DNA from 2 places in the Arthrobacter sp. P1_D4 genome. Region 2 is predicted to be linked to the other one. Evidence: predicted binding sites of a transcription regulator. Region 2 holds the regulator's gene; the other holds the start of a gene.
The links. The regulator LexA, encoded in region 2, represses DNA repair genes until DNA is damaged. The targets are predictions, from matches to a motif close to TCGAACANNTGTTCGA.
Positions count from the first base shown of each region.

Region 1: a site for LexA is predicted at 3,380-3,395, ahead of AC1D0A_RS03175 (LexA family protein). Genes of this name have one in related genera too.

Region 1 covers NZ_JBFUAU010000002.1:472,056-486,998, reverse strand. The annotation lists gene AC1D0A_RS03195 (NmrA family NAD(P)-binding protein) at 1-731, opposite strand, end outside; gene AC1D0A_RS03190 (hypothetical protein) at 878-1,258, opposite strand; gene AC1D0A_RS03185 (hypothetical protein) at 1,265-1,585, opposite strand; gene AC1D0A_RS03180 (Y-family DNA polymerase) at 1,628-2,926, opposite strand; gene AC1D0A_RS03175 (LexA family protein) at 2,935-3,366, opposite strand; gene AC1D0A_RS03170 (SCO1664 family protein) at 3,682-4,449, opposite strand; gene AC1D0A_RS03165 (DUF3090 domain-containing protein) at 4,449-5,003, opposite strand; gene AC1D0A_RS03160 (histidine phosphatase family protein) at 5,028-5,720, opposite strand; gene AC1D0A_RS03155 (hypothetical protein) at 5,912-6,139, opposite strand; gene AC1D0A_RS03150 (DUF1648 domain-containing protein) at 6,347-6,799, shown strand; gene AC1D0A_RS03145 (DUF5808 domain-containing protein) at 6,723-7,052, shown strand; gene AC1D0A_RS03140 (dihydrofolate reductase family protein) at 7,021-7,611, opposite strand; gene AC1D0A_RS03135 (VOC family protein) at 7,689-8,132, opposite strand; gene AC1D0A_RS03130 (glycoside hydrolase family 15 protein) at 8,345-10,279, shown strand; gene AC1D0A_RS03125 (hypothetical protein) at 10,555-11,046, opposite strand; gene AC1D0A_RS03120 (hypothetical protein) at 11,303-11,602, shown strand; gene AC1D0A_RS03115 (hypothetical protein) at 11,678-11,899, shown strand; gene AC1D0A_RS03110 (hypothetical protein) at 12,038-12,451, shown strand; gene AC1D0A_RS03105 (hypothetical protein) at 12,459-12,701, shown strand; gene AC1D0A_RS03100 (AAA family ATPase) at 13,588-14,685, shown strand; gene AC1D0A_RS03095 (FAD-dependent oxidoreductase) at 14,938-14,943, opposite strand, start outside.
Region 2 covers NZ_JBFUAU010000008.1:226,704-241,646, reverse strand. The annotation lists gene AC1D0A_RS09825 (histidinol-phosphate transaminase) at 1-321, opposite strand, end outside; gene AC1D0A_RS09820 (LysM peptidoglycan-binding domain-containing protein) at 390-563, opposite strand; gene AC1D0A_RS09815 (hypothetical protein) at 776-931, shown strand; gene lexA (transcriptional repressor LexA) at 1,317-2,066, shown strand; gene AC1D0A_RS09805 (ATP-dependent DNA helicase) at 2,164-4,287, opposite strand; gene hflX (GTPase HflX) at 4,280-5,881, opposite strand; gene AC1D0A_RS09795 (class I SAM-dependent methyltransferase) at 6,452-7,066, shown strand; gene dapF (diaminopimelate epimerase) at 7,047-8,000, opposite strand; gene miaA (tRNA (adenosine(37)-N6)-dimethylallyltransferase MiaA) at 8,010-8,957, opposite strand; gene miaB (tRNA (N6-isopentenyl adenosine(37)-C2)-methylthiotransferase MiaB) at 9,112-10,599, opposite strand; gene AC1D0A_RS09775 (regulatory protein RecX) at 10,814-11,299, opposite strand; gene recA (recombinase RecA) at 11,436-12,488, opposite strand; gene AC1D0A_RS09765 (DUF3046 domain-containing protein) at 12,721-12,957, opposite strand; gene AC1D0A_RS09760 (MarR family winged helix-turn-helix transcriptional regulator) at 12,999-13,508, shown strand; gene AC1D0A_RS09755 (helix-turn-helix domain-containing protein) at 13,624-14,076, opposite strand; gene AC1D0A_RS09750 (CinA family protein) at 14,216-14,746, opposite strand; gene pgsA (CDP-diacylglycerol--glycerol-3-phosphate 3-phosphatidyltransferase) at 14,743-14,943, opposite strand, start outside.

The DNA of each region.
Region 1 (14,943 bases), on a different contig from region 2:
GCAGTCAAGGAACCGACGCTGCCCGCGTAGAGGAGCCGGAATGGCGTTCCGGTCAGGTCGGACATGGTGGTTGCCAGGGTCCTTGCCGTGACCTGGTCTCCGGCGATCTGGAGGACGCGGGGAGTCCGCTGGTCGAGGGCGGCAGCGGCGGTGTAGGAGGCAGTGTCATCCTTCGTGGTGAAGTCGAGCACCTGGTCGGCGTCGGACCAGAAGAGCACACGACGCCGGGAAAAGAGGATCATGGGTGCCTGCCCGGAGAGCATGTCGGTGAAGGCGCCATTGAGGATGGAAGTGGCCCGGATTTCGGTGGCATCCAGCCGCTGTGCGAAGTCTCGGCGGAACTGCAAGTTCCGGTTGCTTCGGGGGCGGATTCCACGGTAATCGATGGAGTAATCGGAAGGGATGAAACGCGGTACGCCCACCGCGGCCGCCGCCTCCAGCAAGCGCGATTGGGCGTCGAAAATTGCGCTGTCCACGCCGTTGATCGCGGAGACTATGCAGTCAACATCCGCGCAGGCCCTTCGGAGGCCCGCGGGATCGTCGTAGCCCGCCTGGATCACTTCGACGCCTTGGGCGCGGAGCTGCGCAATGCGCTCCGTGCTGGTTCCTGGCCGTGTCAGGACCCGAACGGTGGCCCCCAGGGCGACCAAATTCTGCAGGATACGCCCGCCGAGATCGCCGGTGGCGCCGGCAAGAAGGACAGTGCCCGGAGTGGGAGTCGTCGGGATCATGGTTCGCACCTCAAGTGTCGGGCGGAAAGGGATAGTGGGCTAAACACTACCAACGGCAGGGCAGCCGCGATTCCCGGGTGTGACTCGATACATCCCCGGGCCGGACTGATCAGCGGAACCGTTGGACGTCGGTTCGCGGGCCGGCTCTACTGCCAGCGGTGGGATTCCAGCGCGCGAAACAGGGGAGCGCCGCCGCTTTTCAGATGGTCAACGGGGCGGGACCCGCCGAGTTCCCGGCAGGGTGTAACCATCCAGACCGCGAAGTAGTTGTGCGGAACCTTCAGTTCTATGGCGCGCTGGAATAGTCCGACGACGGTCGGGTGGAGGTGGCCGCCGGCGACGAATTGGAATCCCGGGCAGAACGTGCCGTCGTCGATGAAGACGCGGACGAGCTGCTGCACTACAGGGTCGGGGTCGTCCATCAGTTCGGCGAGTCGGCGGCGGACCTGTTCCAGGGCGGGCAGCGTGAATTCTGCCCTGATCCCCGCCCAGGTCTGGTCATTGATCGGCTGACGGTTCAGTGTCACCGTTGCCTAGCCGCCATCGCTGATGTCGTCCAGAAGCCACTGGACGGAGCGTGGATTCCGGCGCAGCGTGAAGGTGTGCAGCGCTGAATTCGACCCCAGCCGGGCCTCGACACGCCAGTATTCGATACCGGCCGGGTTGGCGCCGCCAGCGGCGGCCGTGCATCGGGTGCCCCGCCCGGCGTCACCGCCGATCCAGTGCCGGGATTCGGTGGCCGGATCGACAAGCCAGATCCGTCCGTCGTGCCGGATGGCAAGGGGCTTGCCTGCCGGGTCGAGCCGGACTTGAAGGTCAAGGGTTCGTGTGGGGTTTTCGGTGCTGAGGGTCATGGGGTGGTCTTTCGTGGTGCGGTGCTGCGGGGTGTGGTGGCGTTAGGCGGCTTTGACGAGGGGGAGTTCGTCCCAATGGGTGGTGTAGCGGGGGGAGAGCATGTCCCGTTTCATGGTCCAGTCCGGGCCGCCCCGAATGCCGGCGTGGCCGAGGCCGATGGAGCCGCGCCCGTATCGGCGTGTCACATCTTCCAGGAGGGTTCCGATGTGGCGTTCCTCGTGCGGGTTCTGGAACAGGGCCAGCGGTGCCTGGTTTCCGGTGGGCCGCAGGTCGGTGACCATGATGCCCGCCCGGGCGTATTTGATGCCTTCCTGGATGTGGGGCAGGAGGGCGTGGGCGGCCCGGGTGAGTAGGACGGGATCGGCGGTGGGCATTGGCAGCGGCACGCACACCGAGGGGTAGGAGGTGTCGTTCGGGTTGAAGTGCGAGGTGCCGGCGAAGGCGGTGAGGACCTTGGCCTGGAGGCCGTGTTTGGCCAGCCGTGCTGAAGCCTGCTGGCCGTAGACGGACAGGACTTGCCGCATGCCGGCGGCGGTGGTGATGGGGGTGGCGAAGGAGCGCGAGAAGATGAGCTGGTCCCGTCCGATCCGTTCTTCTTCCATCGGGATGCACGGGGTCCCCTGCAGTTCCAGGACGGTGCGCATCACGACCACGGAGAAACGGTCCCGGATCATCACCGGGTCGGCCCGGGACAGGTCAAGGATGGACTGGAGCCCTAAGGCGTTGAGGCGTTTGGTCAGCCGCGTCGCGACGCCCCAGATTTCGATCACGGACAGCCGGCCCATCAGCGCTTCCCGGTCCCCGGCGGGCACGGAGTCCCAGTGGCAGACCCCGTCGAAGGCCGGGTTGTGCTTGGCCCATTTGTTGGCGAGTTTCGCCAGGGTCTTGGTTCCGGCGATCCCGACGCAGACCGGAACCCCGACGTTGCGCCGCACGGCTGCCTTCATGGTCTGGCCCAGGATCAGCAGGTCCTCCGGCGCGCCTTTGACGCCCAGGAAGGCCTCGTCGATGCTGTAAACCTCCAACCAAGCGCTGTAGCGGCCCAGCAGTTCCATCACCCGGGCGCTGATGTCCCCGTAGAGCTCGTAGTTGCTCGAGAGGGCAACAAGTCCCCACTCCTTGGCCCGCGGGGCGAGTTTGAACCATGGTTCACCGAGGCCGATCCCGAGAGCCTTGGCTTCCGGGGACCGGGTGACGGCGCACCCGTCGTTGTTGGACAGGACGACGACGGGCCGGCCTTCGAGGGACGGGTCGAATGCCCGCTCGGCCGAGGCGTAGAAGCAGTTCACATCCACGTGCGCGATCTGCGGCATCCGCCGCATCGGGGAGGGCTTAGACATGGTGTGCCTCAAACATGGTGCAGGCAGCGGGTCGCGACGCCCCAGATGACCAGATCAGACATGGACGGAACCCGGATGTCCGGGTAGGACGGATTCTCCGCCTGCAGCACGACGCCGGCGGCCGTGATTCGCAGCCGCTTGATGGTCAATTCTCCGTCCAGGACGGCTATGACTACGGACCCGTCCTTGGGTTCCAGGGCCCGGTTGACGATCAGTTCATCCCCGTCGCTGATGCCGGCGCGTTCCATCGAGTCTCCGGAGACCCGCACGACGTACGTGCTGGTGATGTCCTTGATCAGATGCTCGTTCAGGTCAATCCGCCCATCAAAGTAGTCCTGGGCCGGCGAGGGGTACCCGGCCGCGACGGGGACCGGAGAGATCAGCACCGACAGCAACGACATGCCCGCATCTATCACGCGGGGACCGACAACAACGCCCACAACACACCCTTATTCGAATATATGTTCGATACATTCAGTGTAGCCGGACGTACCGACAAAAGTTGGACTCTGCCCATATCCCTCGGCTGCGTAAGCAGCGCGGTTTCTCCTCAACATCGCAACAACTGACTGAAGGGGTGCTTCTTATGGGACGCTCGCCGCGTCGTTTGCGGAAGATGGGGCCTGCGGGCTTGGTTGAGCGTAGGCGCTGCTATCGGCGTTTGGGCAGCGAGTTCTTGGTGACAGTTGCTCCGTCGCTACCTTAAGATCCATGCCGTCGTGACACAGCCTGCGAAGCCCGTAGCCGCAATTCCCTTAGAACAGCGGCCAGGGCACCGCCGACATCTCACCGCTCGGAGCCGGAAACCGCCCTGCCAAGCGCAACCGTGCGCAGCGCGCGGCGAGCGATGCGATTTCTTCGGCGCTGAGCAAGTCCGCCAGGTTCCGGCCCAGCCCACCGTGCAGTCCTTCGCTGACACGATCGATGCCGTCGCGTTCCTCGGCGGTCAGCGCGTCTCCCAGCCATCCCCACAGCACCGTGCGCAGCTTGTGGTCACGGTGAAAGGTGAGCCCATGGTCCACGCCGTGCCGGTGTCCGTCCGTCATGGCAAGAATGTGGTCGCCTTTGCGGTCGGCGTTGTTGACGACCATGTCGAACACCGCCATGCGTCTGAGCGCTGGCGAGTCTTCGTGAACGAGGGCGACCATCCGTCCGTTCTCATCCCGTCCCTCGAGAACATGTTTCCAGCCCGTCTCCGGCACCTGGTCCGTCGCGACCAGGTTCACGGCGCATCGGGCGGGGTCTTGCTCCTGCCAGAGCTGCACCATTCCTTCGCCCAAAGGACCATCGCGCAGCCAGGTGTGCGGCACGACGTCCCAGCCTAAGACCTGCGAGACCAGGTAGGCGGCCACCTCCCGGTGAGCCAGGGTGCCGTGGGGAAAATCCCACAGCGGACTTTCGCCTGCTATCGGCTTATAGACGACCACCACGTCGCCGATGCTGCCCAGAAATGTAGCGTTTGAAGCCGTCGTGATGCGGCCGGTGAGCGTCAGCTCGGCGGCCACTAGGTCCGGCGCTGGCATCAGACCTCGGGAAGGGTGCAGATGTGCCCGTCGGCGTCTATGGGGTAACCGCAGAGCGGGCACGTCGGACGCCCGGCGCCCACGATCTCACGGGTGCGCTTGGCGAATGCGCGGGCGGTGCCGACCGGCATTCGCACCAGCAGCATTTCGGACTCGTTAGCGCCGCCCTCATCAAGCGGTTCGTCGTTGTCATCAGCATCGACATCGGCGATGGGGTAGGCCTCTATTACGACCTGGGCCGTGGTTGGGTCCCAACCTAAGCTCATGGCGCCGGTGCGAAACTGCTCCTGAACGGCCTCGAGCTGGTCATTGTCGACAAGTTCAATGGGAGTGCTCGTGGGAACGCTGAAGGGGTTGCCCTCGACGGTGATGAGCTGGTCGAGAATTTCGTCGATCTTCTCCGCGAGCAGAGCCGACTGCTGCTTCTCCAGGGCAATACTCACGATCTGCGTCCCTGCGCGCACCTGCAGGTAGAACGTGCGCGCCCCTGGAAGGCCAATGGTGCCGACGACGATTCGATCAGGCCAGGCAAACTCGTGAACACGTGTAGGCATGTCAGTATTTTAGGCACATGAGGTTCATGGCGCCTTTTGCCCTGCACCGCCGCCCACCGGCGCATCGCCAGAGTGGATGCCGTTCGACAGCCACGACAGGTCACCCGCGTCGGTGTTGGTCGCGTAGACGCTCGGCCGACTAGCGCCGTAGCGCACGATCGATACGGAGGCGGGGCCCACGTTAATACGCTGGAACAGGTCAAGGTGCATGCCGAGCGCGTCGGCGAGGATTGACTTGATGATGTCACCGTGACTCACCGCCACCCACACGGCCCCTGGCCCGTACTCGGCTTCGAAGGCTGCATCGTGGCGTCGAATCGCTGCCACCGACCGAGCCTGCATCGCGGCCATGGATTCACCGCCGGGAAAGACGACGGCGGACGGTTGCGACTGCACAACCGGCCACAAATCCTCGGTCGCGAGATCACTGAGGGTGCGGCCCTGCCACTGGCCGTAATCGCACTCGGTGAGATCGAGATCGACCGGCGCGTACGGCGTGCCAGCCTGGCGATCGAGGATGAGCTGGGCGGTCTGCTGACAACGCTCAAGAGGGCTCGACACCACCCCGACTACGGGCACGGCCGCGAGCCGGTCTCCGGTCAGAGCCGCCTGGTCGCGCCCGATCTGATCCAGGCTGACGCCGACGGCCCGACCGGCCAGCAGTCCAGTGGCATTGGCTGTGGTGCGGCCGTGCCGCACGAGAATAACTGTCGCCATCCACCCAGCCTAACCACTCGATCGACGGCGGTGTGCACCGTACCGGGTCGCGCGCCGAACAGGCAGATAAAGCCCTGGCGGAACTCTTCAGGCGCGCCGACGCGCTCAAAGCCGCCCAGACGGAGCGCAGGCGCCCTCCCTGCGGTTGCTGATTTGAGCCGAATTGGGATGGGTTTCTTCACTGGATACCGTCAAGCATCGCAGTCAGATGGTTCGCGGTTGCTCACTTCAACCGCATGGAACCGTTGATCGGGGTGCTCCGGCATTCTGATTCCGGAGATAGCGCCGTCGATGTCATCAGCTGATGGCTGGTCCGATCCGCCGTCAGGCTTGCAGAGGAATCCCTGGGTGAACAGTGCGTCGGTGTTCACCCTGCGGATCTTGACCTCGTCGATGGTGAGGCCTGTGCGATCACCCATTGAGAGCCCCCTTCAAGCTGTGTAGGCGCAGTAATCCTCGGAGACTTGGCCCCGCTCGCGACAGAAGTGAGCTGCCTGGCTAGAACTAGATCAGGATTCTGTTCACGGGCGGCATTTTCTCAAGAAGTTATGGGCCAAGGCAACACAGTGGACACCGGCCTGAGGACAGATCCTCCGCGGTTTCCCTGGCTCTGGCCGGCCCCTGCAGTGATCGTCATCGTCGTCACGGTCATAACAGGCGTGATCAGCTACCCGTCGATGCCCGACGCGCTCGCGGTCCACCAGGGCGCGAACGGCGCGCCCAACCGGCTGGCAGCCAAGTCGGTGGGCTCCGCGTTCTCTCAGGTGTTCGTGCAAGCCGGTGTGACCGGGTTGCTAATGGGTCTCGCGGCGCCCATCTTCCACAGCCGGCCCGACCTCGACCCGGCGCGCCCGCTGGCCTCGGCGCGCTGGTACCGGCAGTACATGTCACTGGGCGTCAAAGCGCTCGTCGGGCTGGTCGCGATGATCGACGTGGGGATGCTGGGCTCGTCGCCGTTGATGTGGACCGGGACGGTCACGCAGTGGGCAGTGGGCGGGACTGGTGGTCACGCTCCCGATCCCGGCCGCCGTCGTGGTTGCCGTCGTGGTCCTGGCCAGGAACAACCGCGAGCGCGATGAGGGTGAGAAGGACACAGTGCTGACCCACCGGGACGAGGACAAGTACTGGCGCGGTGGCCTGGTCTACATCAACCTCGAAGACCACTCGCTGATGGTTCCGCGACGGTTCGGACTGGGGTGGACGCTCAACTTCGGCAATCCAAGGTCAGCGATGCTTCTGGACGGCGCCGCGGGCGCCCCAGTGTCCGGCGAGCGACCTCCGAGGGCTAAGGGTCGGCCTGTCAGCGGATTACCCGATAGCGCACGTGCGTGACGAGGCTGGTACCGCTCACGTCCGTCGGCTCAAGCTTGAGGTCCGTCACGCCGTCCAGCAACCGCTCACCCGCTCCCAAAACTATGGGCGCAATGTGGAGCCGCAGCTCGTCGATCAGCCCCGCCGAAAGGAACTGTCGGGCGGTCTGCGCTCCTCCGGCTATGGCCACGTCCTTGCCGCCAGCGGCCTTCCGCGCCTGGGCCAAAGCCGACTCGATCCCATCGGCCACGAAGTTGAACGTTGTGCCGCCCTCCATCTCCAAGGGCTCGCGGGGGTGATGGGTGAGAACGAACACAGGTGCGTGATACGGCGGTTCCTCACCCCACCATCCCCGCCACTGCTCATCCCATGCCCCTGGACCGGCGTACATGTTCCGGCCCATGATGTAGGCGCCGGCGGCGAGGATGCCTTCGAGCTCGGCTGCGTTGGACTCGGCTTCTTCGAACATCCACCTGTGGAGGAGTTCTCCACCCCGGCCCAGGGGTTCCGTCATGCTTTGGTTTGGGCCCGCAACGAATCCGTCAAGGGAAATAGTCAGATCGCATGTGACTCTGCTCATGCGCCCATCATGCCAGCACTCGGCGGGGCCCTGACATATCAAGGCGCAGGCGTGCTAGCGGATTTGGAGTTGGCGGGTCAGCCGATCCGCTCGGCCAGGGACACGATAATCCCCTCCGGACCGCGCACATAGGCCATGCGCCAGATGTGCTCGTACTGGCCGATGTTGCCGACCAGCCCGTAGCCGTCCGCGGCCAGCTGGTCGACGACCGTCTGGAGGTCGTCGACCTCGAAGGCGACGTTGCGCAGCCCCAACTCATTGGCCATCGCCGCGGGCGATCCAGGCTGGTGGTCGGGCCGGACAAAGCTCGAAAGCTCCAGCCGGGTACCTCCGTCGGGCGGCCGCAGCATGACGATCTCCGTACGGGCGTCGGGGATGCCGATCACCGTGTCGAGGAACTCGCCCTCGACGAACATCGGCGTGCCCTCGACCTCGAGACCCAGCCCGACGAAGAACGCCGTCACCTCTTTGAGATCGGCAACGGTGATACCAACATGATCGAAACGCCGTACCTGTGACATGAGATCAATCCTCCGTTGTTCATCTTGTCGATCCATCGGACTTGCGGAGCCGACGGGGATTCTCAGCACAATCATCGGCGAAATCCTTCGCCGCCGCATTCGCCGTCGTCCTCTGCGATGAAGCACTGACCGTTGATGAAGCACTGACCGTTGGGGAGGAAGCCGTCCAGGTAGCCGGGGTCCCGTTTCCACCCTGAGGGGAACATACTGGGGTGGTGAGCATCGACGCCCGGTCAGGGGCAGAGGGGAGGCGGCGGCCCGGGGCCGGCACGAGCCCGTATCCGCCGATCGCCGACTATGGGTTTTTGTCTGACTGTGAGGCCAACTGCTTGATTGCATCGAGCGGGCAGGTCGAGTGGATGTGCGTGCCACGTCACGACTCACCGAGTGTGTTCTCCACTATCCTCGACCGCGCCGCGGGTGGCTTCAAGGTGGCGCCGTACGGCGTCCGGGAGCCCACTGCGCGCCGCTATCTCCCCGGCAGCTTGATCCTGGAGACCACGTGGCAGACCAGGACGGGCTGGCTGATCGTGAGGGATGCCCTGGTGATGGGTCCGTGGCACCACACCGACGAGAGGGCCGGCCGGTACCGCCGCCCGCCGACGAACTACGAGGCCGAGCATTGCCTGCTGCGCACCGTCCGGTGCGTCAACGGTGCGGTTGAGCTGTCCGTGCTGTGCGAGCCGGTCTTCGGCTACGGCCAGCGCCGGGCACGGTGGGAGTTCTCCAGCCCCGGATACGGAGAGGCCGTGACCGTCAGTGGCAATGAGGGGGAGCCGGTGCTGCATCTGACTACCGACCGCCGGCTGGGCATCGAGGACTCCATCGCGGTCATCCGCAGCCGGATGACCGAGGGCGAGCAGGCCTTTGTCGCGCTCTCCTGGGGGTCGCTGCCCCCGCCGCGGACCTGGGAAGAAGCCACGCGCAAGCAGTGGCAGACCACTGAGTTCTGGAGGCAATGGATCACCGGGGGCGAGTTCCCCGACCACCCGTGGCGGGAGCAGCTGCAGCGCAGCGCGCTGACGTTGAAGGGCCTCACCTATGCGCCGACTGGAGCTCTGGTCGCGGCGCCCACCACCTCGCTGCCCGAGACGCCTGGGGGAGAGCGGAACTGGGACTACCGGTACACATGGGTGCGCGATTCCACGTTCGCGCTCTGGGCCCTCTACACCCTCGGCCTGGACCGGGAAGCCGACGACTTCTTCGCTTTCATCCGCGACGTCGCCGCCGAGGACGACCTGCAGATCATGTATGGCATCGACGGCGAAAGGGACCTTCCCGAGGTCACTGTTGAGGGACTCGGCGGCTACGACGGCGCCCGCCCCGTCCGGATCGGCAACGCTGCCGCCCACCAGCGCCAGCTCGACGTCTGGGGCATGATGCTGGACTCCGTCTACCTCCACGCCAAATCCCGTGACCAGCTTCCCGAGCCGCTCTGGCCCGTCCTGCTCCGCCAGGTCGAGCAAGCCGCCGCGCACTGGCGGGACCCCGACCACGGCATCTGGGAGGTCCGTGGCGACCCGAAGCACTTCACCTCCTCAAAGCTCATGTGCTGGGTCGCCCTGGATCGTGGTGCCCGGCTGGCGCGCCTGCACGGTCAGGCTGATTACGCCCGCAAGTGGGACGCCGTCGCCACGGAGATTCACGAGGACATCTGCCGCAATGGTGTCGACGACCGAGGCGTATTCGTCCAGTCCTACGGCACGATGAACCTCGATGCCTCGCTTCTCCTTGTTCCGCTCGTCCGGTTCCTGCCCATCAGCGATCCACGCGTGCGCGCCACGGTCTTGGCCATCGCCGATGAACTCACCCGGGACGGACTCGTCCTGCGCTACCGCCCCGAGCAGACCGACGACGGTCTCACCGGCGACGAAGGGACCTTCACGACCTGCTCGTTCTGGCTCGTCTCAGCCCTGGTCGAGATCGGAGAGGTGGTACGCGCCAAGGCACTGTGCGAACGTCTGCTGTCCCTTGCCAGTCCCTTAGGCCTCTACGCTGAGGAGCTGGATCCAGTGAGCGGCCGTCACCTCGGCAACTTCCCACAGGCGTTCACCCACCTGGCCCTCATCAACGCGCTCGTGCACCTCATCCGCGCCGAAGAAACCAACCGCGCGGCGCAGTTCGCCCCGGCCCACCGCACGCCCTGATACGCAGACGAAGGTCAAGGTATGGATTGCAACGACGGGCTCACGCTTCCACGGGAAGCCGCCCTGACGCGGGTCCCGGAACCGGATGTTCTGCCCCGCCGCAGCCGTGCGGAGAGGTGACCGATCCGGAGAGGCAAGGAGCAGCCCATGTGGAGTGACGTGCAGGAATCCGGGCCCTCCGTTGTTGATTGCTTCCTTGGTTTTCCTGATGCGGACATGGGTAGGTCAAAGAAACGGACCGCCGTGAGGCGGTCCGCCAAGTGTGAATGGGATGGTTACTCGGCCTTGAAGGTGAGCGAATCTTCGCCGCTCGACCAGAGCAGCTTGCCGCTTTCATACGTCATTGCAATGGGCCGCTTCAGGAATTCCTGAACCCAGAGTCGCTGGTAACCCTCAGCGCCTACACATCCCTCAGCGCCTGTCGCAATCTTCCCGGCGACGGTGAGGATGTTGCCCTTGATGACCACCGGGGCGCCCAGGGGCCCGCATGGGGTCCGCACGGTCAGCAGCAGCTCACCGTTGATGGACGTGAGCTGAGCCTTGACGGCTCCGTTCGCCGCCCACGGGAGGGCTTTACCGTTCGATGCGGCTGAGACGCTGTCGTAGGTGGTGCACGGCGCTCCGGGCAGGAATGGGGCGCACGTTTGCTGCGGCTGGGATGTGGTGGCCGGGAGGGGAGTGGGTGCACTTTTGTCAGCTTGAGCGGATGTTGAGAGGGGCGTCGGCGTGGACTGCCCGCCAGGTGGCGTCGCTGCACATGAGGTCATGAGCAGTGAAGCCAGTAGAACGGAAATTTTGAGTGGCAGATGCCGAGCACGATCCATTATTCCCCCTAGGAATGAACGCTGAACCTGACCATAGACGTAGGACCTCTGATTGTCATTAGGTTTGGGTGACCAATTTTTGGGGCCCCTTCTTGCATGGGTAAGCGGGGAGGGGGACGAATAATTGACCACGCATTAGCCGAGCAACCCAACGGCAAATATCCGCCCCCAGCCCTAGGGTGGGAGGGACAATGAAGCCATGACCACACCCCAGGCAGCATTCGCGGCCTTCATGATCGCAGCCCTCATCTCAACCGCGATCTACTTCACCGTCACCTACCGACGCACGACCAAGAGGATCGCAGACAACGCCAACACCCAGGGGGAGGCGGCAATCGCCGTCGGCACCGACCAGCCGCGAAAGCCTGGTCTGGCAGCCAAGCTGAACTACCTCCTCTTCACGGACAAGCACCCGCACTTTGACGCGCGCGACAGCCACAACCACACCGCACCTCACAACGGGAGCACCAACCCGACCTCCACGGCCGCCAATCACTGAATCAGCGGCAGCGGCGGGTCATGACGCCACCCCAGCTACTCCACCACTCGCGCGGAACGGATCGGACAAGGAACCATGGACACAACACAAGCAGTAATCACAGCCCTCATCATCACGGCATTGATCGCAACGGTCGTCTACTTCGTCGTCCGCAAGAAGGTGGGCGCCGGTAACAAGCACCCTCACTTCGAACCGCGCGCTACCCGCGACCGCGAACTGGGCAATGACGGCCGCTATTACCCGAACGCCACCCGGGTCAACGGAGGCTACAACGGCGGCGGCAGCCTCCCAGGCTGACGCCAACCCAGCTACTCGCAGCGGAAACCCCCGGAAATCACTGGATTCCCGGGGGTTTCCGCTTTGCGCACCCTCTGCATAACACTACAAAAACGCGGGGGAGTAGGACCCGAAAAGCCCATGGCGTAGGTTGAGCCCATGAACACCCGCCGCCGCCGACAGGCCACCCTGTGGACCCTGGCCATCCTGGCATCCCTCCTACTCACCGCCGCGGGCCTGGCCATGACATTCTCACTCATCCGCACCCCAGGGGAAGGCCCTGGCCACGCCCTAATCTTCGCCGGAACTGCCGCCTCGGCCGCTGCAGCCGCCTGGGCACGCCTGAGGGATCTTGGATGGCCGATAGTCCTGGCCGTCGCGGCACCGGCCCTGCTGGTCGGCTGGCCGGATGCCGTCATGCCCGACAGCTTCATTCCGCACCTCGGGGCCGTGCTAGCTCTACCGGCAGCGCTCATCGGGCTCATCATCGGGCTGGTGGCGGGCGGGCGGCCGGAGAGCGGCCACCAGGAGCAGGGTCTACCTCCCGGGGGCCATCCGGCAGGCGGGGGATGATGGCGGCATGGATGCATTACTGAGCTGGATGCGAAAGTCGCTCGAACGGTTCCGCACCCGGAAGGGGTATGTGTGGATCGTCCAGCATGACGAGTCGCCGCACGACACGATCCTTGGCGTGTTCGGCGACGAGCAAAGCGCCAGTGACTACGCCGACGTGATGGGCTTCCAATTCACCAAGGGCGTGATCTGGGGGAAGTACAAAATCGGGTCTCGGGTTGACTCCAGAGGGGAGCGGTATCACGACTGAACCAAGCCCCTTCTGTAGCGTTATACATAGTTACCTTACATAATGTTGATTATCGGCGTTTAGATCTTGTGCGGTGGGAGGCCTTGGACGGGGCCTTGAGGCGGAGGAAGCTGGTCGAAATGTTGCTCTGGGCGGCGGCATCTTCGTCACCGAGCTCTGACCTCTTTGCGGGAGGAAAGAAATCCCGAGCCGGCAGTAAGAGCCCGGTCAACGAAAGAGCGATGAAGACGACCTGGTGGATATGGTCAGTACCCGGCGGAAGCTGACCAATCAGGTGGGCGGCCCAGAACAGCGGGTAGAACCAAAGTGCGTACCACGCCCAGGGTTCGCCTCGTCGATATGGCACGAGCACGATAAGACCGCCAAAAAGTCCCAGCCCGAACGAGGCGAGACCGTTCGCCCGATACAGCCCCACGTTTGCGCCCATCGGAACCGCAGCGACAATCGCGCCGAATGCCAGGAGGCCCGCGCTGACAATTGCGAGGCAGATCCGGCCGATCAGTAAGGGCCACCTTCTATCATGCACTAGGTCAGACTAACTGCCGCAGGTGAGTGCTCGCGCTCAGTCGTTGTTTTTAGCCGTGCGGGTACGCCCGTTCACAGGTTGATGCAACTTGCGGCGTGGTGAAGTGGCGTGGCTCCGAGGCGTCACCCCAGCCTCCTGCGGGTCCACGTCAGCCAAGCTAACGCCAGGACTCGATCAGCGGCAAACAGGCAAACAGGCCATCAGGCCAATTCTTCCGCAGGGTGCCGACGGGCTTACTCCCCCGCCGGCTCTCACTTAGGCCGCTTCGCCGCAGCTTCTGGCCGGGGTGTCAAGGGTGGTAGGCTGGCCCCAAATTCACCACTTTCACCACTTTCACCTACTTTCACCCTGGAGGTCCCGGTGCGGAACCCGTTCAAGCCCACCGCAGGGGCCACGCCGCCGGACTTGATTGGGCGGGCCGGGCTCTTGGATGAATTCGAGTACGGCCTGCAGCAAGGCTCGGGAGCACCCGGGCTTTTGACCATCATCACCGGATCCAGAGGCATCGGCAAGACAGTCATGCTGAGCGCCGCGGAACGGATCGCGGGAACTCACGGCTGGGCGGTAATCTCCCGAACAGCAAACCCCGGTTTCCTCGCCGGAATCGGCGACGACATGCTCCGGCTTGTCGAGGAACTCGGAGACGGGCCCCCAACACGGAAAATCACAGCATTCTCGGCGGCAGGGTTCGGACTAACAACGCAACTCCCCCAGGAACGGAGTGCCGACTGGCGACGGACCGGGAACGAACTTCTGCGGCTGTTGGACGCCAAAGGTACAGGACTCGTTATCACCATCGACGAGATACATGCGGTGGACCGCACAGAAATTTCCCAACTGGCCGCTGAAGTGCAGCATTTCATCCGCGACGGACTGCCCATCGGCCTCATCTTCGCCGGCCTGCCATCCGCCGTCTCCGACCTCCTCAATGAAGGAGTGGCGACCTTCCTGCGACGCGCCGACAGGATCAATCTCCACGAGGCAGCCATCGCCGAAGTCACCGCGTCCTACAGCGAGCTCTTCAGTGAGGGAGGGATAGACGTCTCCCCCGGCCTCGTCAGTGAAGCCGCGGAGGCTACGGAGGGCTACCCCTTCCTTATTCAGCTTGTGGGCTACTACCTCTGGCTGGAGGCCGGAAAGGCCGACTGGAAACTGGATGAGAGCAGCGTGCACAGCGCCATCAGCGCCGCTCAACGACGAAACACACTAGTAGTCGTCGAGTCAGCGCTATCGGATATCTCGGACAAGGACCGCGAGTTCCTCGACGCCATGGCCCTTCAGGATGGATCATCGGCAGCGGGCCTGATCGGAAACATCATGACGGCCAAGCCCAACGTGGTTTCCAAGTACCGAAAGAGACTCATCGCCGCGGGCCTGATCGAGTCAGCCGGCTACGGCAGGGTGGACTTCGCAATCCCCGGACTCCGCCAATACCTCCGCGAAACAGCGTCGGCCTGATGCAGTGACGGAACGTCAGCGGAGCTCCTCGACCAGCCCGATGATGATTCCGGCGGGGCCGCGGACGTAGCACAGCCTAGGGGGCCGGGAATTCTTGCCGTTGACGAATACCGTGCGTCGACAACATCCAGGAATCGGCGGAAAGTCCGCACCGGATCATGACGGAAGAAGCTCCGGGCCGGGCTCCTTGAGGAAGCCGGCCCGGAGCTCGTAACGGGTTACTCAATGACGGCGCCCGGCCCGGAGCCCGGATCAGGC
Region 2 (14,943 bases):
GAAGGCCTGGAGGATTTGCTGAAGGACTTCGTTGGAACCGTTCGCGGCCCAGATGTTCTCCGCGTCCAGCCCATGGCCAAGGTATTCGGCGAGGGCTTCGCGTAATTCGGTGAATTCGCGGTCCGGATAGCGGTTCAGCCCGGCAGCGGCGGCGCTCACGGCCTCGGTGATCGCTGCGCGGACATCGGCCGGGACCCCATGGGTGTTCTCGTTGACGTTGAGCAGGATGGGGACGTCCAGCTGCGGCGCGCCATACGGACGCAGGCCACGCAGATTGGCTCGGAGGGGCAGTCGGTTGAGGCGCTCAAGCTGGTCAGTCACGTGACCAGTTTAAGTGGTAGCGGGACGGGCGCTGAAACTGTGACGCCCGCGGCGGCACCGGGGGGCGGTTACTTGGACGGGACGAACAGTTGTTGGCCCGGCATCACACGCGCGGCGTCCAGATTGTTCAGCTCCACGATGTCGGCCACGACGTCGCGGGGATCGCGCTCCGGAGCCACCGACCCGGCAATGGCCCAGAGGGACTCCCCCGGTTGGACTGTGACGGATACGGTCGGCGTCACCGAGAGCTGGTCTGCGGAATCTGCCGCTTTCGCGGGAGCGTTGAGGAATCCGCTGAACGACAGGATGAACGCCGCCAGCAGGATCAGCGGGACACCGAAGAAGACGAAGCGTCCGCGCCGGGTTAGCCGCAGCGGCGGCTGCTTGGTCCGGCCGCCGGAAACCGCGGCGGCGGCCCCTTGCGGCGCCTGGCGTTGAGCGGGTACACGTTGCCGTGAAGGGAACCACCCTGGCCAATGCCGCCTTGGTCGAGCCTGCCGTGTCCGATGCTGCCGTGTCCGATGTTGCGGCGACCCACTGCACCACCTGGACCAACACCGCGGTGGCGGGTCGTGACGCCCTGAATGTTGGTGCCGTCAAACGCGCTTGAAACTGCCATGAACTGAGCCCTCCTGGACCATAAGTTGCCGCCCGGCGTACTCACGTACTCGCCGCCAACCGGCCGAACCTTCGAACATAGAACCGAACATCGCTTGCGAACCCAGATCGTCGGAATCGAACACATATTCGAATCTTGCTAGTTCTGTTTTAGCACTTACTAACGAACGATGTCGAGACTCGCTAGAACAAATGTTTGAAAAAGGTCTGCGGCTGGCCTACTTTTGAGGGACAGGACAACCACTTTCGGACTCCCACTTTCGAACTACCCGTGGGAATTCATTCGTAGTTGATCAGCAGGGTCTGACATTTCAGGCCGGAAGTTCCCGGTGACAGCAGCCACGGCAGCCGGGCGGAACGGAAAGGCGTTGGCGAACATGGCAGCACAAGCCACCGGCGGCAGGGCCGCCCCACGGAGCCCGCAGCCCGCCCGGGCCCCCAAGAGCCTCACCGTCCGGCAAAAGAAAATCCTGGAGACCATCCAGCGGTCCGTCACGGACAAGGGCTATCCGCCGTCCATGCGAGAAATCGGCGACACCGTTGGTCTCGCCAGCCTCTCGAGCGTGACCCACCAGCTCTCCCAGCTCGAAAAGCTCGGCTATCTGCGGCGTGATCCGAAGCGCCCGCGGGCCATGGAAGTGCTCATGCCGCTGACCCTGGACGAGGGGACCACACCGATTTCCGGTGTCGAGAAGTCAAGCGGCCTGCGGGCCGTCGGCGGCCTGTCAGTGACTGAGCTGGCCAGCGCCACCGACACGGCAATGGTGCCGTTCGTCGGACGCATCGCCGCCGGCGGGCCGATCCTCGCGGACCAGGTGGTGGAGGACGTCATGCCGCTGCCCCGCCAGCTCGTGGGCCATGGCGAACTCTTCATGCTCAAAGTGGCCGGCGACTCGATGATCGACGCCGCCATCTGCGACGGCGACTGGGTGGTTGTCCGCCGCCAGGGCGATGCCGTGAACGGCGACATCGTTGCCGCCCTGCTGGACGACGAAGCCACGGTCAAGACCTTCCGCCAGCGGGACGGCCACACGTGGCTGTTGCCGCAAAACACCCAGTACGAGCCCATCCTGGGCGACCACGCCGTCATCATGGGCAAGGTCGTCTCGGTACTGCGCTCCCTCTAAACTGCGCTCCCCTTAGCCGTCACGGGCCATGCCGCCAGTTCGGAGCGGCCACCCCGCGGCGGATTTCCGGCGCAGGGTGGCGACCCCGGTTTGGGACTTAGTCTTTCGCCAGGCGCTTCAGGGCTGCCATGGCTATCGATGAATCGGTGGTGGGCCAGAACGGCGGCAGCGCGGCGCGCAGGAAGCCGCCGTAACGCTCCGTGGAGAGCCGCGAATCCAGCACTGCCACCACGCCCTTATCCGAGGTCGAGCGGATCAGCCGTCCGGCGCCCTGCGCGAGGCGGATGGCGGCGTGCGTGGCCGAGACGGCCATGAAGCCGTTGCCGCCGGCCTGGGCCACGGCCCGTGAACGTGCCGTCATCAGCGGGTCGTCCGGCCGCGGGAAGGGAATCCGGTCGATGACCACCAGCCGGCAGGACACGCCAGGGACGTCGACGCCCTGCCAGAGGGACATGGTGCCGAACAAACACGTGTCAGGTTCGTCGGCAAACTGCCGCACGAGCGCCGTCATGGTCGACTCCCCCTGGCACAGGATGCTGAGGCCCAGCCGGGGCCGCATGGCCTCGGCTGCTTCCTCTGCGGCGCGCCGCGAGGAGAACAGGCACAGGGCGCCTCCGCCGGAGGCGCGGATCAGCTTCTCGAGTTCGTCCAGGGCCTCGGGGGACGTTCCGCGGCCGGGTTTGGGCAGGTGCCGGGCGACGTAGAGTATGCCCTGCTTCGGGTAGTCGAACGGGGAGCCGACGTCGACGCCGGTCCAGCTCGGTGCGCCGTTGCCAACCAGGCCCAGGCCGCCGGCGGCGGGTTCGAAGGCGGCGCCGATGGCCAGTGTGGCCGAGGTCAGGATGACGGTGTGGTCTGCGAACAGGCCCTCGCGCAACCGCCCTGCGACGCTCAGCGGGGCAACATTGATCAACGCCGGCGCGCTCTCGTCCGGCTGCGAGTAGCCCTGCGCCGGATCGAAGCTGCTGTTGCGGGAGAACCACACGACTTCGCGGTTTTCGCGCGCGGCCAGGAGGCGTTCACAGAGCTCCAGGATGACCATGAGGCGCGAGCGGGCCAGCTGCCGTCCGCCGTCCGCCGACACGGAGCTGTCCCCCTTGGAATCGGACAGCGCGGCGCGGCATGCGTCGCGCAGCTGGTCGATGCAGTCCAGCTGCCCGCTGTTCAGGCCGTTGGGCATCAGCCCGCTGGGGACGCCGTCGATGGCGAGCTCCAGGTGGGCAGCGGCGTTGTTCAGTGCATCCACGGTGATGCCCGTGTGCTTCCGGGCCCCGGACGCGGCGGCGTGCACCATCGCCACGGAGAGCTGGCCCGAGACCGCGCCCGTGACGCGGTCCTGAAGTTCGTGTGCTTCATCCACCACGACGACGTCGTACTCGGGCAGCACCGCCAGGCCTTCGAAGGCACTGACGGCGAGCATGGCGTGGTTGGTGACCACGACGTCGGCATCGGCGGCGTTCTGCCGTGCCAGTTCGCTGAAGCATTCGGCCGCGAGCGGGCATTTCTGCGCGCCGAGGCACTCCATGGAGGTGACCGAGACCTGGCGCCAGGCCCGGTCCGTGACGCCCGGCATGAGCTCGTCGCGGTCCCCCGTGGTGGTCTCCTCGGCCCATTCGCGCAGGCGGACGACTTCCTTGCCCAGCTGGGAGGACGGCCCGCCAAGTGCGGCGGCGAAATGCGGCACGCTGGTGTCCTCGCCCAGGGAAAACAGCTGTCCCTCGGAAGGTTCTTCGGACGGGAAGCCGCCCTCGAGTTTGTGCCGGCAGACGTAGTTGGACCGGCCCTTGACCAGGGCGACCTTGACGGGCCTCTCCAGGGCGGGCGTGATGGTCTTGAGCAGCCTGGGCAGGTCCCGGCCCACAATCTGCGTCTGCAGCGCCAAGGTGGCGGTGGAGACCAGGGTGGGTTTGTTGCTGGTCAGCGAATGCGCGATCAGCGGAATCAGGTAGGCCAGCGACTTGCCGGTGCCGGTGCCGGCCTGGACTAGCAGGTGATCGCCGCTGTCTATCGCGCGCGCCACCTGCCGGGCCATTTCGTGCTGGCCATCGCGGCTCTGCCCGCCCATGCCGGACACGGCACGGTCGAGCAGCTTAACAACAAACTCCTCGCCGGCCGCGCCGGCAACCGAACCGGCGCCGGTGTCAGTTTCGGCCGGCTCAGCATCAGCTGAATCGGCGGCAGCTGGTTCGGCGTCGGTCCTGGTCACCGCAGCCTCAGTCATTGCTGATGAAGGGATCCAGTTCGGCGGCGAGTCCTTCACGCACCATCACCACGGCACGGGTCCCGGTTTCCTCGTGGTCGAGGCTGAGGATCTCGGCGTCGCTCTCGTGGAGCTTGCTGATCAGATCCCCGCGGTTGTACGGGATGAGCAGTTCAAGCTTCACGCTGGGCCGCGGAATGCCGTCGCTGATGGCCTTGAGCAGTTCCGGAATGCCTTCGCCGGTGCGGGCCGAGACCACCACGTGGCGCGGCTCGCGCTGCTTGAGCCGTTCGACCACGAACGGGTCAGCGGCGTCGGCCTTGTTCAGGACAATGATTTCCGGAACCTTGCGCGCGTCGACTTCGCTGAAGACCGTCCGGACAGCGGCGATCTGGCCCTCCGGATCCGGGTGCGAGACGTCCACGACATGCAGGATCAGGTCAGAGTCGGCGACCTCTTCCAGCGTGGAGCGGAATGCCTCCACGAGCTGGGTGGGCAGGGACCGGACAAAGCCCACGGTGTCGGCCAGGGTGTATCCCAGCCCGTCAGCGGTTTCGGCCTTGCGGACGGTGGGGTCCAGGGTGGCGAACAGGGCGTTTTCCACCAGCACCCCCGCGTCGGTCAGCCGGTTCAGCAGCGAGGACTTCCCGGCGTTGGTGTACCCGGCGATCGCGACAGAGGGCACGGCATTACGACGGCGGTTGGCGCGCTTCGTTTCCCGGGCAGGCTTCATGGCGGCGATTTCGCGCCGCAGCTTGGCCATCCGGGTGCGGATCCGACGGCGGTCCAGTTCGATCTTGGTCTCACCGGGACCACGCGAGCCCATGCCGGCACCGGCGCCGCCCACCTGGCCACCGGCCTGGCGGGACATCGATTCACCCCAGCCGCGCAGGCGCGGGAGCAGGTATTCGAGCTGGGCGAGCTCCACCTGGGCCTTGCCTTCACGGCTCTTGGCGTGCTGGGCGAAGATGTCCAGGATCAGCGCTGTCCGGTCAATGACCTTGACCTTGACGATGTCCTCCAGCCCGCGCCGCTGGGAGGGGGCCAGTTCGGCGTCGACGACGACGGTGTCGGCGCCGGTGGACATCACGATGGCTTTCAGCTCCTGTGCCTTGCCGGAGCCGAGGAAAGTCCCGGGATCGGGCTTGGCGCGCCGCTGGACGAGCCCGTCGAGGACCTCGGAGCCGGCCGTCTCGGCGAGGGCGGCAAGTTCGCGCAGGGAGTTCTCGGCGTCCGCGAGGGTGCCCTCGGTCCAGAGGCCGGCCAGGACGACGCGCTCAAGGCGCAACTGCCGGTATTCGACCTCGGTGACGTCTTCGAGCTCGGTGGACAGGCCGGCCTTGCGGCGCAGTGCGTGCCGTTCCTCAAGGTCCTGCTGGTCGCCGTCGAAGTTGGTGTACACCTCGTCCAGGCGGGAGATGGCCTGCGCCTTGCCGAGCACCGACGCCGGGCTGCTGGTACCAGCACCGGTGGCGGTGCCATGGCTGGTGCCGGAGCCGCCGCGGCCTGGGGCGGGGGTGTCCTTGGAAAGGATCCGGTCGATTACAGCTTGAATCTCTTCAGGGCTCATGTCCTGGGCTGCTGAATCGGGTCCGGTGTTGGGGTGGCTGGTCATGGTCTCCTTTAAAGGTTCGGCACTTTCAGAATAGTGCCGATTGTTGCTCTGTGGGGCGGTATTCGCGCTGGGCTGACGGCGGGGGGTCATGCGGGCCTCCTGGAATGCCCGCGGCAACGGCGCCGGGGCGGGGCTGGCTCTGTGCAGAGCGGTGGCTGGGTGATGGTAGAGGCGGCTAAGGCGCCTGGCTACGGGGACACTGGCTGTGTGGGCGGTGCCGGTGCCGGTGCAAAACACGGTGACGTGGGTGCCTCCGCCACGCCGGGCCTGGGAGCGGGCCAGGGAGCACAGTGCCAGCAAAAACGGTGCCAGCAAAACTCCGTGCCTGGGACATGGCTGGATTCCAAGTGGTGCGGGCGCCCGCGGGTGAGAAAACTCACCCCTGCGATGGCGCACTCAGCGGAAGGCGTTTACCTGCGTCGCTACGGAGTCCCCCGGCGTCCCTGACAAGGACGGGACGGGACCCGTGCCGGCTACTTGGAGATCAAGATCATGTTTTGTAGCGTAGCAGACGCCGGCGCTGCCACCCGGTTTCCCATACGGGCTGGCCGCGAACTAATCTGGCCCATTATGGAGTCTGCACACTATTTCAGCGCCCAGCCGGCCGGGCCATTTACCCGCAAGCCGCTCACCGTGGATCTTGCCGGTGAGACGCGCCGGCTGCAGACGTCCTCGGGGATCTTCAGCCCGGACGGGATCGACAAGGGAACGGCCGTGCTGCTGGCCGATGTCCCGGCGCCGTCGCCGCAGGGCAACCTGCTGGATATCGGCTGCGGCTGGGGACCGATCGCCCTGACCATGGCCCTGCGGGCACCGCACGCCCAGGTCTACGCGGTGGACGTGAACGAACGCTGCGTGACCCTGACCAATGAAAACGCCGGGCTGCTGGGGCTGCACAACGTATCCGCCAGCACGCCGGACGCCGTGGACCCCGACCTGCGCTTTGACACCATCTGGTCCAACCCGCCGATCAGGATCGGCAAGGATGAGCTTCATGCCCTCCTGCGCCTGTGGATTCCCAGGCTGGCGCCGGGCGGATCGGCCTGGCTCGTCGTCCAAAAGAACCTCGGCTCGGACTCGTTGCAGCGCTGGCTCTCGGCGGAGCTCGACGCCAGCTTCAGCGTGACCCGGGAGAGCACGTCGAAGTCGTTCCGGATCCTTCGAATCAGGAAAGCGTCCCGCTAGCGACGATCACGGCCGGGCCGCTGAGTTCGACGTGTTCGTGCCCCTCCGGGCCCAGGAAGAATTTCACGCCGACGACGCCGCCGGGGACGTGGACGTTCCATGCGTCCGGTGCGCCCTGCCCGGCCCAGTGGCGAATCGCGACGGCGGCGGCGCAGGCGCCCGTGCCGCATGACTGGGTCTCCCCCACTCCGCGCTCGTGGACCCGCATGGTGATGGTGCCGGTGCCGTCGTGGACCAGTGGTTCGGAGGGCACAACGAATTCGACGTTGGTGCCGTGCGGAGGCGTCGGGTCCACCCGGGGGGCAGTGAACAGCTGCGTGGCCTGCAGTTCGGCTGTTTCGGCCAGGGCCACGACGGTGTGCGGGTTGCCCATGCTGACGGAGAGGGCGGGCCGCGCGACTTCGAGCCCGTCGGCGCTGACCAGCGAGTCCATGGCCCGCGCGGTCGCCTCGCCCGGGAAAATGAATTCCCAAGGGCCCATGTCGACGGCGTAGCCCGCAGCCGTCCGGACGATCGTCTTGGCACCGCCCCGGGTTCCAATGACGAGCGATTCGCCGGCCGGCAGGTCTACGAGGCCTTCGGCGATGAGGAAGTGCACAAAGACGCGGACCCCGTTCCCGCACATCTCAGAGAGCGAGCCGTCGCCGTTGCGGTAGTCCATGAACCACTCGGCATCGGGGTGCGCGGTCAGCAATTGCTGCCCCTCGGGCAGGAGCCGGGAAGGCACGGCCCGGATCAGGCCGTCGCCGCCGATGCCACGGTGCCGGTCACAGAGCGCCGCGACGTGCTCCGGGCTCAACTCGAGCGCGCCGTTGGGGTCCGAGATCAGGACAAAGTCGTTGCCCGTTCCGTGGCCTTTGGAAAACTTCAGGCCGCTCAGCGGGGCGGTATCGCCGGCAGTACGGTCAGCGGCTACGGCTTGGGATTCGTCCATGCTCCAAGGTTACCGTTCCGCCCGGACCGCTCCGGCACCGTGGCCCAAGCGCTTCGCCGGAGGCAGAACCGGCGTCGCCCGGCAGAGGCCGGCGGCCTTGGCCACGAGGTCAGGACCGTGCCAGCCCAGCCAGGTGACCCGGGGATCCGCACGGAACCAGGTCAGCTGGCGTCGCGCGAACTGCCGGGTGGCGATGATGGTTTCGTCCGCGGCCTGCTCCACGCTGGAGGCACCGTCGAGCACCCGGAGGAACTGGGCGTAGCCGAGGGCCCGCGGCGCGGTCCGGCCGTTGCGGAGCCCTGCGGCGTCCAGCCGGCGGACTTCGTCCAGGAGCCCCCGGTCCACCATCGCGTGGACCCTGTCGGCCAGGCGCTGCCGAAGCAGTTCCCGGTCCACCTCGAGTCCGATCTGGACGGCAGGCTGGAAGTATTGGCGGGCCGGCATGAAGGAGCTGAATGGCCGCCCGGTGAGCTCGAAGACTTCCAGGGCGCGGATGATCCTGCGCTCATCGCCGAGCCTGCCCGCGGAGACGGGATCCACTGCCTCGAGCCGTTGCCGCAGGGGCGCGGGTCCTGAGGTAGCCAGTTCCGCCTCGAGCCGGCCGCGGATGTCCGGATCCGTGCCGGGGAATTCCAGGACGTCGAGGGCGGCGCGGACGTAGAGCCCGGAGCCGCCGGCGAGGATTGCCCGCTTACCCCGGCCGTGGATGTCGGCGATCAACGCCCGGGCCTGCTGCTGGAAGTCCGAGACGCTCGCTTCCTCGGTCACGTCCAGAATGTCCAGCAGGTGATGCGGCACACCGCGGCGCTCCGCCTCGGTGATCTTGGCGGTGCCGATATCCATGCCGCGGTAGAACTGCATCGAGTCGGCGTTGATGACTTCCCCGTCGAGTTCGAGGGCGAGGGAGACGGCCAGGTCTGATTTGCCGGATCCCGTCGGTCCGACGACGGCGATCACCGGCGGAGCAGCCGGCTGTGCCCCCTGCGCCGCCGCATTTTGGGCAGCGTCCTGCTGGGCCGTGTCCTGCTGGGCAGTGGCCTGAGCTGTGGCCCGGGCTGCTGCGTTCTGGACTGCTGCGTTGCCGGGAGCGCCCTGCTGGCCGGGCACTGCGCTAACGGCCGCGGACCGGGAGGCTGGGCATGCCCAGGGACACACCGGAGGTGCCCGACGCGCTGGTCTTGCCCGCCGGGCTGGTTTTGCCTGCTGGGCCTGCGCCGCAGGAATCTGCCTGCGACCGGTCCCAGGCGTCGCCGGCACGGGACCGTCGCAGGCTGTAGTCCTCGGCCGAGGCAGGGTCGGAGACGAGGTGGAACGCCGCCGCCTCCGTGATGGTGACAGTCACCAGATCGCCGGGCCGGGGCACTTCGGCTCCGGCGGGCACGGAGAAGTGCACCAGCCGCTGGTCCTGGGAGCGGCCGGAGAGGCGGTGGGTTTCCCCAGCCTTGCGGCCCGACTGGGCCGTCACCATGACCTCGACGCGGCGGCCAAGCTGCCGGGCGTTTTCCTCGGCGGCAATCCGGTCCTGCAGGGCAGTGAGGCGTTCGAAGCGTTCCTGGACCACGGCCTTGGGCAGCTGGTCCGGCAGGTCCGCGGCGGGCGTGCCGGGCCGCTTGGAATACTGGAAGGTGAAGGCGGTGGCGAACCGGGACTTCTCCACGACGTCGAGGGTGGCCTGGAAGTCCTCCTCGGTCTCGCCGGGGAACCCAACGATGATGTCCGTGGAGATGGCGGCGTGCGGAATTTTCTCCCGGACCTTGTCCAGGATGCCGAGGAACTTGGTCGAACGGTAGGACCGCTTCATGTCCTTGAGGACCTTGTCCGAGCCGGACTGCAGGGGCATGTGCAGCTGCGGCATGACGTTGGGGGTCTCGGCCATGGCGTCGATGACGTCGTCGGTGAAGGCGGCCGGGTGCGGGCTGGTGAACCGGACCCGCTCCAGGCCCGGAATGTCGCCGCACGCACGCAGGAGCTTGGAGAACGCCTGCCGGTCGCCGAATTCGACGCCGTAGGAGTTCACGTTCTGGCCCAGCAGGGTTACCTCGATGGCACCGTCGTCCACGAGCGCCTGGATTTCGGCCAGGATCTCACCGGGGCGGCGGTCCTTTTCCTTGCCCCGCAGGGCCGGGACGATGCAGAAGGTGCAGGTGTTGTTGCAGCCCACCGAGATCGATACCCAGCCCGAGTAGACGGAGTCACGCTTGGTGGGGAGGGTGGAGGGAAAGACGTCCAGCGATTCGAGGATCTCCAGCTGGGCCTCATTGTTGTGGCGGGCCCGGTCCAGCAGCGCCGGCAGGGCACCGACATTGTGCGTGCCGAACACGGCATCCACCCACGGGGCTTTCTTGAGGATGGTCTCCCGGTCCTTTTGCGCGAGACAGCCGCCGACGGCGATCTGCATGCCCGGGTTGGCTGCCTTGACCGGGGCGAGGATGCCGAGGTTGCCGTACAGCTTGTTGTCGGCGTTTTCCCTGACGGCGCAGGTGTTGAAGACCACGACGTCGGCCAGCTCGCCGGCGGAGGGGACGTAGCCTGCCGCTTCCAGCATGCCGGCCATCCGCTCGGAATCGTGCACGTTCATCTGGCAGCCGAAGGTGCGCACCTGGTAGGTGCGGGGCTGGGCCGGGGCGGGACTTTCCGGTGCGGAAACAGGGTCCGCACCGAATGTCTGGGGCCCTGCTGGCGGCACCGCCGGTGGCGCTGTCGGAGAAGTCGTGCCGGCCGTTGGGGAGGGAATGGTAAAACTCACCTGTTAAGGGTAACGGGTAAGGGTAGTGGGCAGCGGCTGGGCCAGCGCAGACCCCGGCCCGGCGGTCCTAATCCCCGTCCCCTGCCTGGCCGGCGGCGGCATCGAGCACCTCACCCACCACCCGGAAGGCGAGCGACGGCTGGTATCCCTTGCGGGCCAGCATTGACGCGAGGCGGCGCGTAACTTTGTCGCGTTCGGCACGGTCTTCGCCGCCGGTGAATCCCCGCAGCTTGCGCTCCACGAGCTCCCGGGCGGCCGTTTCCTCGTCGGCGTCGCTGAGCTGATCCAATGCACCGGCAGCGATCTCCGGGTCGATGCCCTTGTCCGCAAGTTCGCGCCGCAAGGCCCCTTTGGCGAGCTTGCGCGTCTGGGACCTGCTGCGGACCCACATGTCGGCGAACTCGGCGTCGTCAACCAGCCGCACTTCCTCGAAGCGGTCCAGCACGGCCTCCGCGACGTCCTCGGGGACGTTGCGCTCGGCCAGCTTGCGCGAGAGCTGCAGCCGGCTCTTGGGCGAATTCGTCAGCTGCCGCAGCACGATGGCACGCGCCACGGCCGCGGGGTCCGCGTCCCGGTCCTGCCCGGCCAACGAATCCGCGCCATCGGTGCGGTCCGCCGGCTGATCCGGGCCGACAAAGCCGGAGGCAGGACTCCGTGACGGAAATCCTGCCCCTTTGCGCCGCCGGCTGTTAGAAGCCGTCAACGGCCTTCAGCTTCGGAGATTCTTCGGTCTCAGCCGGGGCTTTGACGCCAACGCCGAGCTTTTCCTTGATCAGGCGCTCGAGTTCGGCCGCCAGCTCCGGGTTGTCGCGCAGGAAGCGGCGGGAGTTCTCCATGCCCTGGCCCAGCTGGTCGCCATCGTAGGTGAACCAGGAGCCCGACTTTTTGATCAGGCCGTGCTCGACACCCATGTCGATGATGCCGCCCTCACGGGAAATGCCCTGGCCGTAGATGATGTCGAACTCGGCGATCTTGAAGGGCGGGGCCATCTTGTTCTTGACGATTTTGGCCTTGGTGCGGTTGCCGACGGAATCGGCGCCCTCTTTCAGGGTCTGGATGCGGCGGACGTCGATGCGGATGGAGGCGTAGAACTTCAGCGCCTTACCACCGGTGGTGGTTTCCGGGGAGCCGAAGAAGACACCGATCTTTTCACGCAGCTGGTTGATGAAGATGGCCGTGGTCTTCGTCTGGCTCAGGCGGCCGGTGATTTTACGTAGGGCCTGGCTCATCAGGCGGGCCTGCAGGCCCACGTGGCTGTCGCCCATGTCGCCTTCGATTTCCGCGCGGGGAACGAGGGCGGCCACGGAGTCGATGACTATGACGTCAAGGGAGCCGGACCCGATAAGCATGTCCATGATTTCCAGCGCCTGCTCGCCGGTGTCCGGCTGGGAGACCAGGAGCGCGTCGGTGTCGACGCCCAGCTTGGCGGCATATTCCGGATCGAGGGCGTGCTCGGCGTCGATGAAGGCGGCAATGCCGCCCTGGCGCTGGGCATTGGCAACCGCGTGCAGCGCGACCGTGGTCTTACCGGATGATTCCGGACCGTAGATTTCCACGACGCGGCCGCGGGGCAGGCCGCCAATTCCCAGGGCGACGTCCAGTGCGATGGACCCGGTCGGGATGACTTCGATGGGTGCACGGACTTCATCGCCGAGGCGCATGACCGAGCCTTTGCCGAACTGCTTGTCAATCTGGGCAAGCGCTGCGTCGAGCGCCTTCTGGCGATCCGGGGCTGCGGCCATGATTCACACCTCTAATACTTTCTCGCTGTGGAGTGGCCGTGGAGGCCTCTGTCTGTCATCACTGACGCTACTGGCACCCTCCGACAAAGTTATCGGGAGAACCACTTATGTGGAAAACGGTCTGAAAAAAAGCATATCGCTATCCGAACAGATATTCGAACAAGCGGGCGGCGTGTCAGGCGTCAGCGGTGCTCAGCCGGCGTCAGCGCGACGGCGCGGGCGTCAGCAGGCGTCAGCGGGGCCCGGTGGTGTCACGGGGTTTGACGTCGCGGCCCAGGCGGCGTTCCGGCGGAACGTCCTGGACGTCGCACAGGGCAAGCCACACCTGGCGCGGCGGAATGCCGGCGCTGAGGGCCTGGTCCGCGGTGCGGCCTCCGACCCCAGCCAGGACCAGCGAATTGCTCAGGACGCGGGAGTATCCCGCGCCGAACTCGTCGTCCATAAGCCGCCAAAAGTCACTGATTCGCACGAGTAAAGTCTCTCACGGCCGGGGACTCTAGAATGGTTGCCATGAGCAACCCAACTGAGTCCGCGGGAGATCCCGCTCCCGATACCGCCGGCGCGGACGCCGCCCTGGACGCCGTCGAGAACCAGCTGAGTCTGCTCTGGCGCCGGGGCCGGTCGATTTCCCACCAGCTCTCGCGCCAGGTCCACCCGGACATGGAACCCGCCGCTTACGGGCTGCTCAGCGTGATCCGCAAGCAGGGCCCCATCCGGCTGACCGACCTCGCATCCTGCATCGGCGTCGGCAAGCCTTCGGTGAGCCGGCAGATTGCTTTCCTCGAGGGCCTCGGCCTCGTGTCGAAGGAGGCGGACCCGCTGGACGGCCGGGCGCAGGCCATCCGGTTGACGTCCGAAGGCGAGGAAAGGATGCACCAGGTCCAGGACGCACGGCGTGAGGTGTTCCGGGAACGCCTGGCGGAATGGCCGGCCGAGGATCTGCAGGCTTTGGCCATGTACATGGCCAAGCTCAATGCCACCTACGAGCGCGACGGTTTCCCCCGGGACGAGCACGCCTGACTCCCCCACCGGGAACCCTGGTCACCGAAACACGTCAAAGGACAACACGTCAAAGGACCTCCGGCCTGGGCCGGAGGTCCTCTTTTGTGTCTTAGGTCTTAGGTGAGTGGGCGGGCTAGCGCGCTCCGGAAAGGAGGCCCTTGGCCAGCTCGTCGGTGAGATCGGAGTTCAGTTCCCGGTCGAGGTCGCGGCCATAGCGCTGCGCGAACTCCTGGGGAACGGTGTCCGGAACCGCGACGCCCTCGGCGACCGCGACGCGGTCGCTGACTTCGCGGAGCATGCTCGAAAGCGGAACATCGAGGGCCGAGCAGATCGAGGAGAGCAACTCCGAGGAGGCTTCCTTCTGGCCGCGTTCCACTTCGCTCAGGTAGCCCAGGGAAACGCGGGCACTGTGCGAGACTTCGCGGAGCGTACGGCCCTGGCGCTGGCGGACATCGCGCAGGACATCACCGATTTCGTGACGTAGTACAACCATCTTGCGCTCCTTCTGTTCGCTCTTGGCCTGATCGGCGAGGCCCACATCCTTCCAGCGGACAACGCCGTTTACGGATACGGGCTGCTTTACCATCTGTATCGCCTTGCTCCTCGTACTGTCGAGTCCGCCGGTGGGGGCGGACTCTGCTGATGTTTTCATCCTAGGCGCCTCCCTCATTTGGAAGCGACACAATGTAACAACTATTCGGAATCAACTTTTGTTCCCGGCAACTTTACGCCCGGTAGCCTTCGGAAGATAGGGCCTCCAGCAGACGCTCCAGCGCGGCGCCGCACGCAAGTGCGCGGATCTCGGCGCGGCTGCCGTCAAAGGAATAGGGGTACGACGTCGATCCTTCCGCCGTGGCAATGCCGACAAAGACCGTGCCCACCGCTTTGCCGTCGTGCGGTTCGGGACCGGCCACGCCGGTGGTGGAAACGCCGACATCGGCGCCGCAGATGCGGCGCGCCCCGTCGGCCATGGCTGCGGCTACCTGGCCGTCCACGGAGCCGACGGCGTCGAGCAGCTCAGCGGGGACGCCAAGGACGTCGGACTTGACCCTGTTGGCGTAGGACACCACGCCGCCCTGCAGCATCCCGGAGGCGCCGGGCGTGTCGGCCAGCACGGCGGTGACCATGCCGGCGGTGAGCGATTCGGCAGTGGCGGCGGTCAGGCCGCGGCCGAGGGCGCCGGTGACGGCCTGCTCCGCCAGGCGGTGCAGATTGGGGTGCAGGTTGGGGTGAGGAACGGGGTCCGGCTGGTTCATGGCTTGTTCTCCCTTGAACGTTGTTTCTCTGCCTTGATGCCGGCGGACCGCAGCTTGAGCGCCTCAATGACGTATTCGCCGCCGGTCCACAGGGTGATGGCCAGGGCGGCCATCATCACGATGAACGCCACGACGCCCAGCCACGGGGCGAGGGATGCCAGCGGAAGGACGTAGAGGAAGATGGCCGCCGTCTGCAC